Regions from separate parts of the Peribacillus sp. Aquil_B1 genome, predicted to be linked through region 1. Evidence: riboswitches for the same ligand, from Rfam matches in the RefSeq annotation. Region 1 holds a riboswitch; the other holds the start of a gene.
The links. A riboswitch is a leader RNA that binds a small molecule or an ion and turns the genes downstream of it on or off. The one in region 1 is predicted to bind S-adenosylmethionine.
Positions count from the first base shown of each region.

Region 2: it holds a riboswitch for S-adenosylmethionine, as region 1 does, so the genes downstream of both, MPH60_RS18235 (5-methyltetrahydropteroyltriglutamate--homocysteine S-methyltransferase) here and MPH60_RS18925 (methionine ABC transporter ATP-binding protein) in region 1, are expected to answer to the same signal.

Region 1 is NZ_JAKXEE010000003.1:153,071-156,488, reverse strand. It holds gene MPH60_RS18930 (O-acetylhomoserine aminocarboxypropyltransferase/cysteine synthase family protein) at 1-1,248, shown strand, start outside; SAM riboswitch class I at 1,366-1,478, shown strand; gene MPH60_RS18925 (methionine ABC transporter ATP-binding protein) at 1,632-2,666, shown strand; gene MPH60_RS18920 (methionine ABC transporter permease) at 2,659-3,327, shown strand; gene MPH60_RS18915 (MetQ/NlpA family ABC transporter substrate-binding protein) at 3,342-3,418, shown strand, end outside.
Region 2 is NZ_JAKXEE010000003.1:18,950-22,367, forward strand. It holds gene MPH60_RS18225 (glycerol-3-phosphate responsive antiterminator) at 18-560, opposite strand; gene MPH60_RS18230 (hypothetical protein) at 731-1,159, opposite strand; SAM riboswitch class I at 1,316-1,417, shown strand; gene MPH60_RS18235 (5-methyltetrahydropteroyltriglutamate--homocysteine S-methyltransferase) at 1,500-2,603, shown strand; gene MPH60_RS18240 (LysR family transcriptional regulator) at 2,659-3,418, opposite strand, start outside.

The DNA.
Region 1 (3,418 bases):
ACAGGTGCCCGTGCAGTTCCTATCTACCAAAGCAATGCATACTTGTTCAAAGACACCGACCATGCAGCGAATTTATTTGGCCTAAAGGAGAATGGCTATATATATTCACGACTTCATAATCCCACGGTCAGCGTTTTTGAGGAAAGAATGGCCTTATTGGAAGGCGGTATCGGCGGATTGGCAACAGCAAGCGGAATGGCGGCCATCTCACTTTCAATCCTGAATATTGCCGCTGCAGGGGATGAGATTGTTTCAGCCTCCACATTATATGGCGGTACGTATAACCTTTTTGAAAACACTCTTCCGAAATATGGGATCAAAGTGAAGTTCGTTTCTCCTGATGACCCCGAAAATTTCAAAAGGGCGATTACGCCAAGAACTAAAGCCATTTTTGCTGAAACGATCGGAAATCCAAGTTTGAGGGTGCTTGATATAGAAGCGGTAGCGAAAATCGCCCATGATGCCGGAATACCTTTGATCATTGATAATACCTTTGCGACACCGTATCTATGCAGACCAATTGATTTTGGAGCGGATATTGTCATCCATTCCGCTACAAAATGGCTTCTGGGAAATGGAACGACGCTGGGCGGTGTCATTGTGGATGGTGGGAAATTCGATTGGAACTCGCCAAATTACCCTGGCTTCACGGAGCCTGACCCAAGTTACGACGGTCTGGTATACGCCGAGGCAGTTGGACCTGCCGCGTTCATAACGAAAGCCCGAGTCCAGTTACTCCGTGATTTAGGCCCTGCTCTAAGTGCCCAAAGTGCTTTCCAGTTTACGCTTGGACTTGAAACGCTTCATGTAAGGATGAAAGAGCATCTAGCAAACACCAAGTCGGTCATTGAATATTTAAAAAACCATCCTGCCGTGACTTGGGTTTCATATCCTGGTGATGAGGATCATCCCGATAAAGCCCTTGCGGATAAATATTTGCCAAAGGGAGCTGGATCTGTCGTTACATTTGGGATACAAGGTAATCGAGAAGCTGGGGCAAAACTTATCAATGCGGTGGAATTATGGTCCCATGTAGCGAATGTTGGGGATGCGAAGAGCTTGATCATCCACCCAGCCAGTACGACCCATCAACAATTGAATGAGGCGGGTCTTACGAAAGCGGGTGTGAGTGCCGACCAAGTCCGTTTATCGATTGGGATTGAAAATGTAGAGGATTTAATAGAAGATTTGGAGCAGGCAATTGAAAAAGCGACGAATATCGTCTCCTTGACATCCAAAACGGTATAAGTAAAGTTTCTGTACATGCTTGTACTAGAAATATTATACATTGCGCTCCTTTTTTATCTATGATAAAATTTCTCCATACTAAAGAACTTAATGATGTACAAATATTCTATATATTAGCTCTTATCAAGAGAGGTGGAGGGATGTGCCCGATGAAACCCGGCAACCGACAAGGAGATTTCCTTGGAAAGGTGCCAATTCACACAAAGTTTAATTACTTTGGAAGATGAGAGAAAGGCCTGTTTCTTCACCTGCCTTTCTGCTCATGCAGAAAGGTTTTTTCTGTTTTAATGGGGAAAACATGCGCATGATATGAGAAACAGACTAATAATGTAGAGAAATCAACTAAGTTCATAGGTTTTATTGGATAAAAGAGGTGAGGATTAATGATTACATTGACGAAAGTCAGTAAGCTGTTCCGAACAGGAAAAGGAAACAGTGAGACGATCAAGGCTGTAAATAATGTGAATGTTGAAATAAATAAAGGCGAGATTTTCGGTATCATCGGTTATAGTGGAGCGGGGAAAAGTACTTTAATCAGAATGCTCAATGGATTGGAAACTCCCACAGAGGGATCCGTTGTGGTGGCTGAGAAGGAAATTTCAAAAATTAAAGGGGCTCAGCTCCGTAAGGCCCGTCAAGAAATCAGCATGATTTTCCAACATTTCAATCTATTATGGTCGAGGACCGTTCAGGAGAATATATCTTTCCCATTGGAAATTGCAGGAGTTTCTAAAACTGAACGAACCAAGCGTGTGAACGAATTGATCAAGTTAGTCGGACTGGAAGGCAGGGAAAAGGCCTATCCTTCACAATTAAGCGGAGGGCAAAAGCAAAGGGTGGGAATTGCCAGGGCTCTGGCAAATGACCCTAAAGTGCTGCTGTGTGATGAAGCGACTTCTGCCTTGGATCCGCAGACTACCGACTCCATACTCGAATTGCTTGTTGACATCAATCAGCGCTTGGGATTGACGATCGTCTTGATAACACATGAAATGCATGTAATACGCAAAATCTGCCATCGCGTCGCCGTGATGGAAAGCGGGCAAGTTGTTGAACAGGGACCTGTCCTGGATGTTTTCAAGAACCCTAAAGAACAAATGACGAAGCGTTTCGTGCAACAGGTAACGGAACCGGAAGAAACGAAAGAAACGATGGACCATTTGCTCGAACGCTATCCTGCAGGCAAAGTGATTCAATTGACCTTTGTAGGCGATCATGCAGAAAGCCCGTTGATCACCAAGCTTGTACGTAATTTCGAGTTGGATGTAAATATCGTTCAAGGCAAGATATCCCAAACAAGAAGCGGTTCATATGGAACATTGTTTATCCATCTTGATGGCACTGAGGATGAAATGCTCCGCGCAATCGAATTCATTAAAGCACAGCAGGTAGGCGTGGAGGTGATTACTCATGCTTGAAGAATTATTGCCGAATGTTGATTGGGAAGACATTATTGAAGCTACGAGGGAAACACTTTACATGACAAGCGTCTCTGTAGTGGCAACCTTTTTTATAGGGATAATATTAGGATTGATCCTGTTCCTGACAGGTAAGGGTAATATGTGGGAAAACCGGGCAGTCAACGGGATCATGAGTGCTGTCGTCAATATATTCCGTTCCATTCCATTTCTTATTTTGATTGTGCTGCTCATTCCTTTCACTAAAGCGCTTGTCGGTTCCATGATCGGAGAGAACGCTGCACTGCCGGCACTTATTATCGGTGCGGCACCATTTTATGCGCGTATGGTTGAAATCGGCCTTCGTGAAATCGATAAAGGTGTAATTGAAGCCGCTAAATCGATGGGGGCAAAAACGAGCACGATCATTTGGAAGGTCCTTCTTCCAGAGTCGATGCCTGCCCTTATTTCCGGGATTACGGTAACATCGATTGCATTGGTTGGATATACCGCAATGGCCGGGGTCATCGGCGCAGGCGGGCTTGGTAATCTAGCCTATTTGGACGGCTATCAAAGAAATCAAAATGACGTTACGCTTGTAGCGACGATCGTTATTCTAATTATCGTCTTCATAATTCAAATTATTGGAGATGTGATTACATCTAAATTGGACAAAAGATAAGGGAGATGAATAGGATGAAAAAGTTTTTAGGATTTGCATTAATTTTAGTGTTATCTATCGCTTTGGCTGCTTGTGGAAGTGAAAAGGATAA
Region 2 (3,418 bases), 130 kb from region 1:
TTTTCAATTTTTCTCTATTAGACGATATCCCATAATTCAGTTTTGGAAGTGGTAATTGACGACGCTCCGGCATCAAGAGCGTTCAGGACTTCATCCGAAGTACGTATGAGGCCGCCTGCAAAAATGGGTGTCTGCAATCGTTCCTTCACTTCTTTTATCATCCATGGCATGGCACCCGGCAATACTTCGATATAATCCGGCTTGGTTTTCTGCACCAGCTTATAACTTTTCTCAAGCGCATGTGAGTCTATTAAAAAGATTCGCTGGATCGCAATGACTCCCTTTTGCTTTGCCTTCAATATAACGCTTGATTTAGTTGAAATCAGTCCATAGGGATTATATTCCTGACATATGAATTCTGTCGCGTACTCATCACTTCTTATGCCATGAATCAAATCGACATGATAAATCATTTTCTTATTATGCTGCTTTGCCATCATACTTACATTTTTCAATTGTGATATATGCAAATCAAGAAACACACCTATTTCATAGGAGCTTTCTAGAAATCTTTCAAAATCCTTCATGCTTGCTGAAGCAGGCAAAATCTTTTGATCCATCATTATCCTCCTCATTCCCAGAAAAACTCAAAACTTCAAGTTATTTAGTATATTTTAAAGAGCTTGATTTATCAATCACATTTTTTTCTTGACCAATCTCACCATAACACTAACACACCTGGCACTCCCTTTATATTGCGGATAAGGTTGTATGTAAAATATCCCTTAACTCATAAAGAGAGTTTCATTTTCAATGCACCTTCGACAAGTTCATACGATTTAATTGTGCCCACCGGAATTTTTCTCACGATGTCCCAAGCATTAACATTCATTTTGATCGCTCTTTTTTCATATTCAAAAAATGGCGGTCTGTTAAATATCCTTTGGTTGATGAAATTCCTGTCAATTGGTTCCATTTCCACTAATTCAAATGATATCGTTCTTTTTTCAACAGAAACCGGTTTTAATGTAATTCGGAAAGCTACGTTTTTCTTAAACATCATTTTTTTCACTTCCATCGTTCCGGAAAGCACAATATGCTTTGGCGTAATCTCGACTTTAATATCCTGACCAGGTGATTTCATTTTTATGATTCTCTCTATCATAGCTTCAGTTACCGTTATCGGTATGCCATTTTTGAATGGATTGAATATACTCATCCTCGCATTCCCTCCCCACTCAAAGCATATGCCGGGTTCCCCGATGCAGTTAACATTTCTGCCCGAATTAACAATCGGTATATTCGAAATATTCCACCTTCAAAGCTTGACCTTTGTACAAACTACCTGTATAGTCATACTTAATTTAATAGACAACTCTTATCCAGAGAGGTGGAGGGACTGGCCCTTTGATGCCTCAGCAACAGACTATTCATGTACTGTGCTAATTCCAGAAGTGTAAAAACTTGAAGATAAGAAGAGTATATAGCTTTGCTGCCAACACCTCTTCTTATTTTTAAGAAGAGGTTTTTTATTTTTAAAGAGAAAGAAGGAATGCAACATGTCAATCACATTAACGAAAGCACCATTCAGAGCCGACCACGTTGGAAGTTTATTAAGACCAGAACGTCTACATATTGCCAGAAAGAACTATAAGGAAGGTACCATTTCAGCAGAGCGTCTTCGTGAAGTTGAGACCGAAGAAATCAATCGGATTGTCGAAAAACAAATTGAAGTTGGATTAGAGGCCGTTACCGACGGTGAGTTCAGACGAACATGGTGGCACTTCGACTTCCTCGAACATTTAAATGGCATCGAGGGATATGTGACTGAAAAAGGTCTCTCGTTCGATGGTGTGGAAACAGAGAGATATAACGTTCGCAATACCGGGAAGGTTTCATTCAATCCTGAACATCCCTTCATTCGCGATTTCATTGAATTGAACAAAATCGTGAACGGACGTGCCGTTGCCAAGCAAACCATTCCCAGTCCGAATCAATTATTTGCTGCAGGCATTCATAATGAAGACGTCTACCCTGATATTGAAGACTATGCAAATGATATCATCAAGGCGTACCAGCATGCTTTGAAAGCCTTTTATGAAGCAGGTGTGCGTTATCTTCAATTGGATGATGTTTATATTGCCAGACTTTCAGCTCCGGATTTCCAGTTCAAAGATGGAAAATATACGAGGGAACAGTTAATCGACCTTGCACTTCGCGTAATTAATGGCGCATTGGAAGGAAAACCAGAAGACCTTGTCGTCACTACACACCTATGTCGTGGGAACTACCAGTCAACTTGGGCGTTTGAAGGAAGCTATGCACGTATCGCCCCAACTTTATTGGCAAAAGAAAAAGTCGATGGATTCTTCCTGGAATATGACGATCAACGCTCAGGGGATTTCAAACCATTGGAATTCATTCCAAATGGCGGGGCACGGGTCGTACTGGGCGTCGTCACTTCAAAAAATGGAGAAATCGAAGACAAGGAAGCAGTCAGGGCTCGCATCAAGGAGGCATCAGACTTCGTTCCTCTCGAACAATTATGCTTAAGCCCGCAATGCGGCTTTGCCTCCACCCATCACGGCAACAAGCTGACCGAAGAACAGCAATGGGAAAAACTGAAATTCGTTGTTGATGTAGCGAAAGAAGTATGGGAATGATTCATCTTTAACTGTAACGTAAAAGCTAGGCACTTTAAGCAGGCCTAGCTTTTCTTCAAAACAGCTCAATAAAATGTTTTGCCGTTTTTGAAAGATAACGATCTTGTCTAAAAACCAAAGCTATATTCGATTGAATTGAAGAATCGATAATATCCAACACTTTCACTCCTTTTATAATATGAGGTGAAACAGCTGATTTCGGAACAATGCTCGCCCCAACTCCAGCTGAAACCAGTGAGAGCAGAACATTTACATCATGGCATTCGCATAAAATATTTGGCTGTATTTCCCGCTCTTTAAATTCCTCGATAATTTCTTCATAAATCCCTTGTCCTTTTTCCCTATGCACTAAAAGCAATGGGATATTTTCAATATCCTTTAAATGAACCCTATCCTTCGAAGTGAAACTGTCCCAATCCTCAGGTACAACAAAAACATTCGGCACTTGTCCTATGTTCAAAATGGAAAGACCCTTCATCTCGACAGGTAAATGAACAATGGCAAGTTCAATATCCTGATTCTCCAAATAATTACTTATTTCATATGGATCTCCTGCGAATATTTTAAAGGAAACGGAAGGAAATTTTTTCTTGAAATCATTAATTTTATCAGGTAAATAAGACATATAAGCAAGTACGGAACCTACTGAAAGGGTACCTTTAATTCCCTCACCCGTTTCCTTCACTTCGAGCAAGGAGTCCTCGAAATATTGCAGCATATTCTTAGCCTTCTCGTAAAGTACCCTCCCTGCTTCGGTCAACTCCATACTTTTACCGTTCCTTTTTCTCTCAAGTAAAGTAGTCCCTAATTCTTCT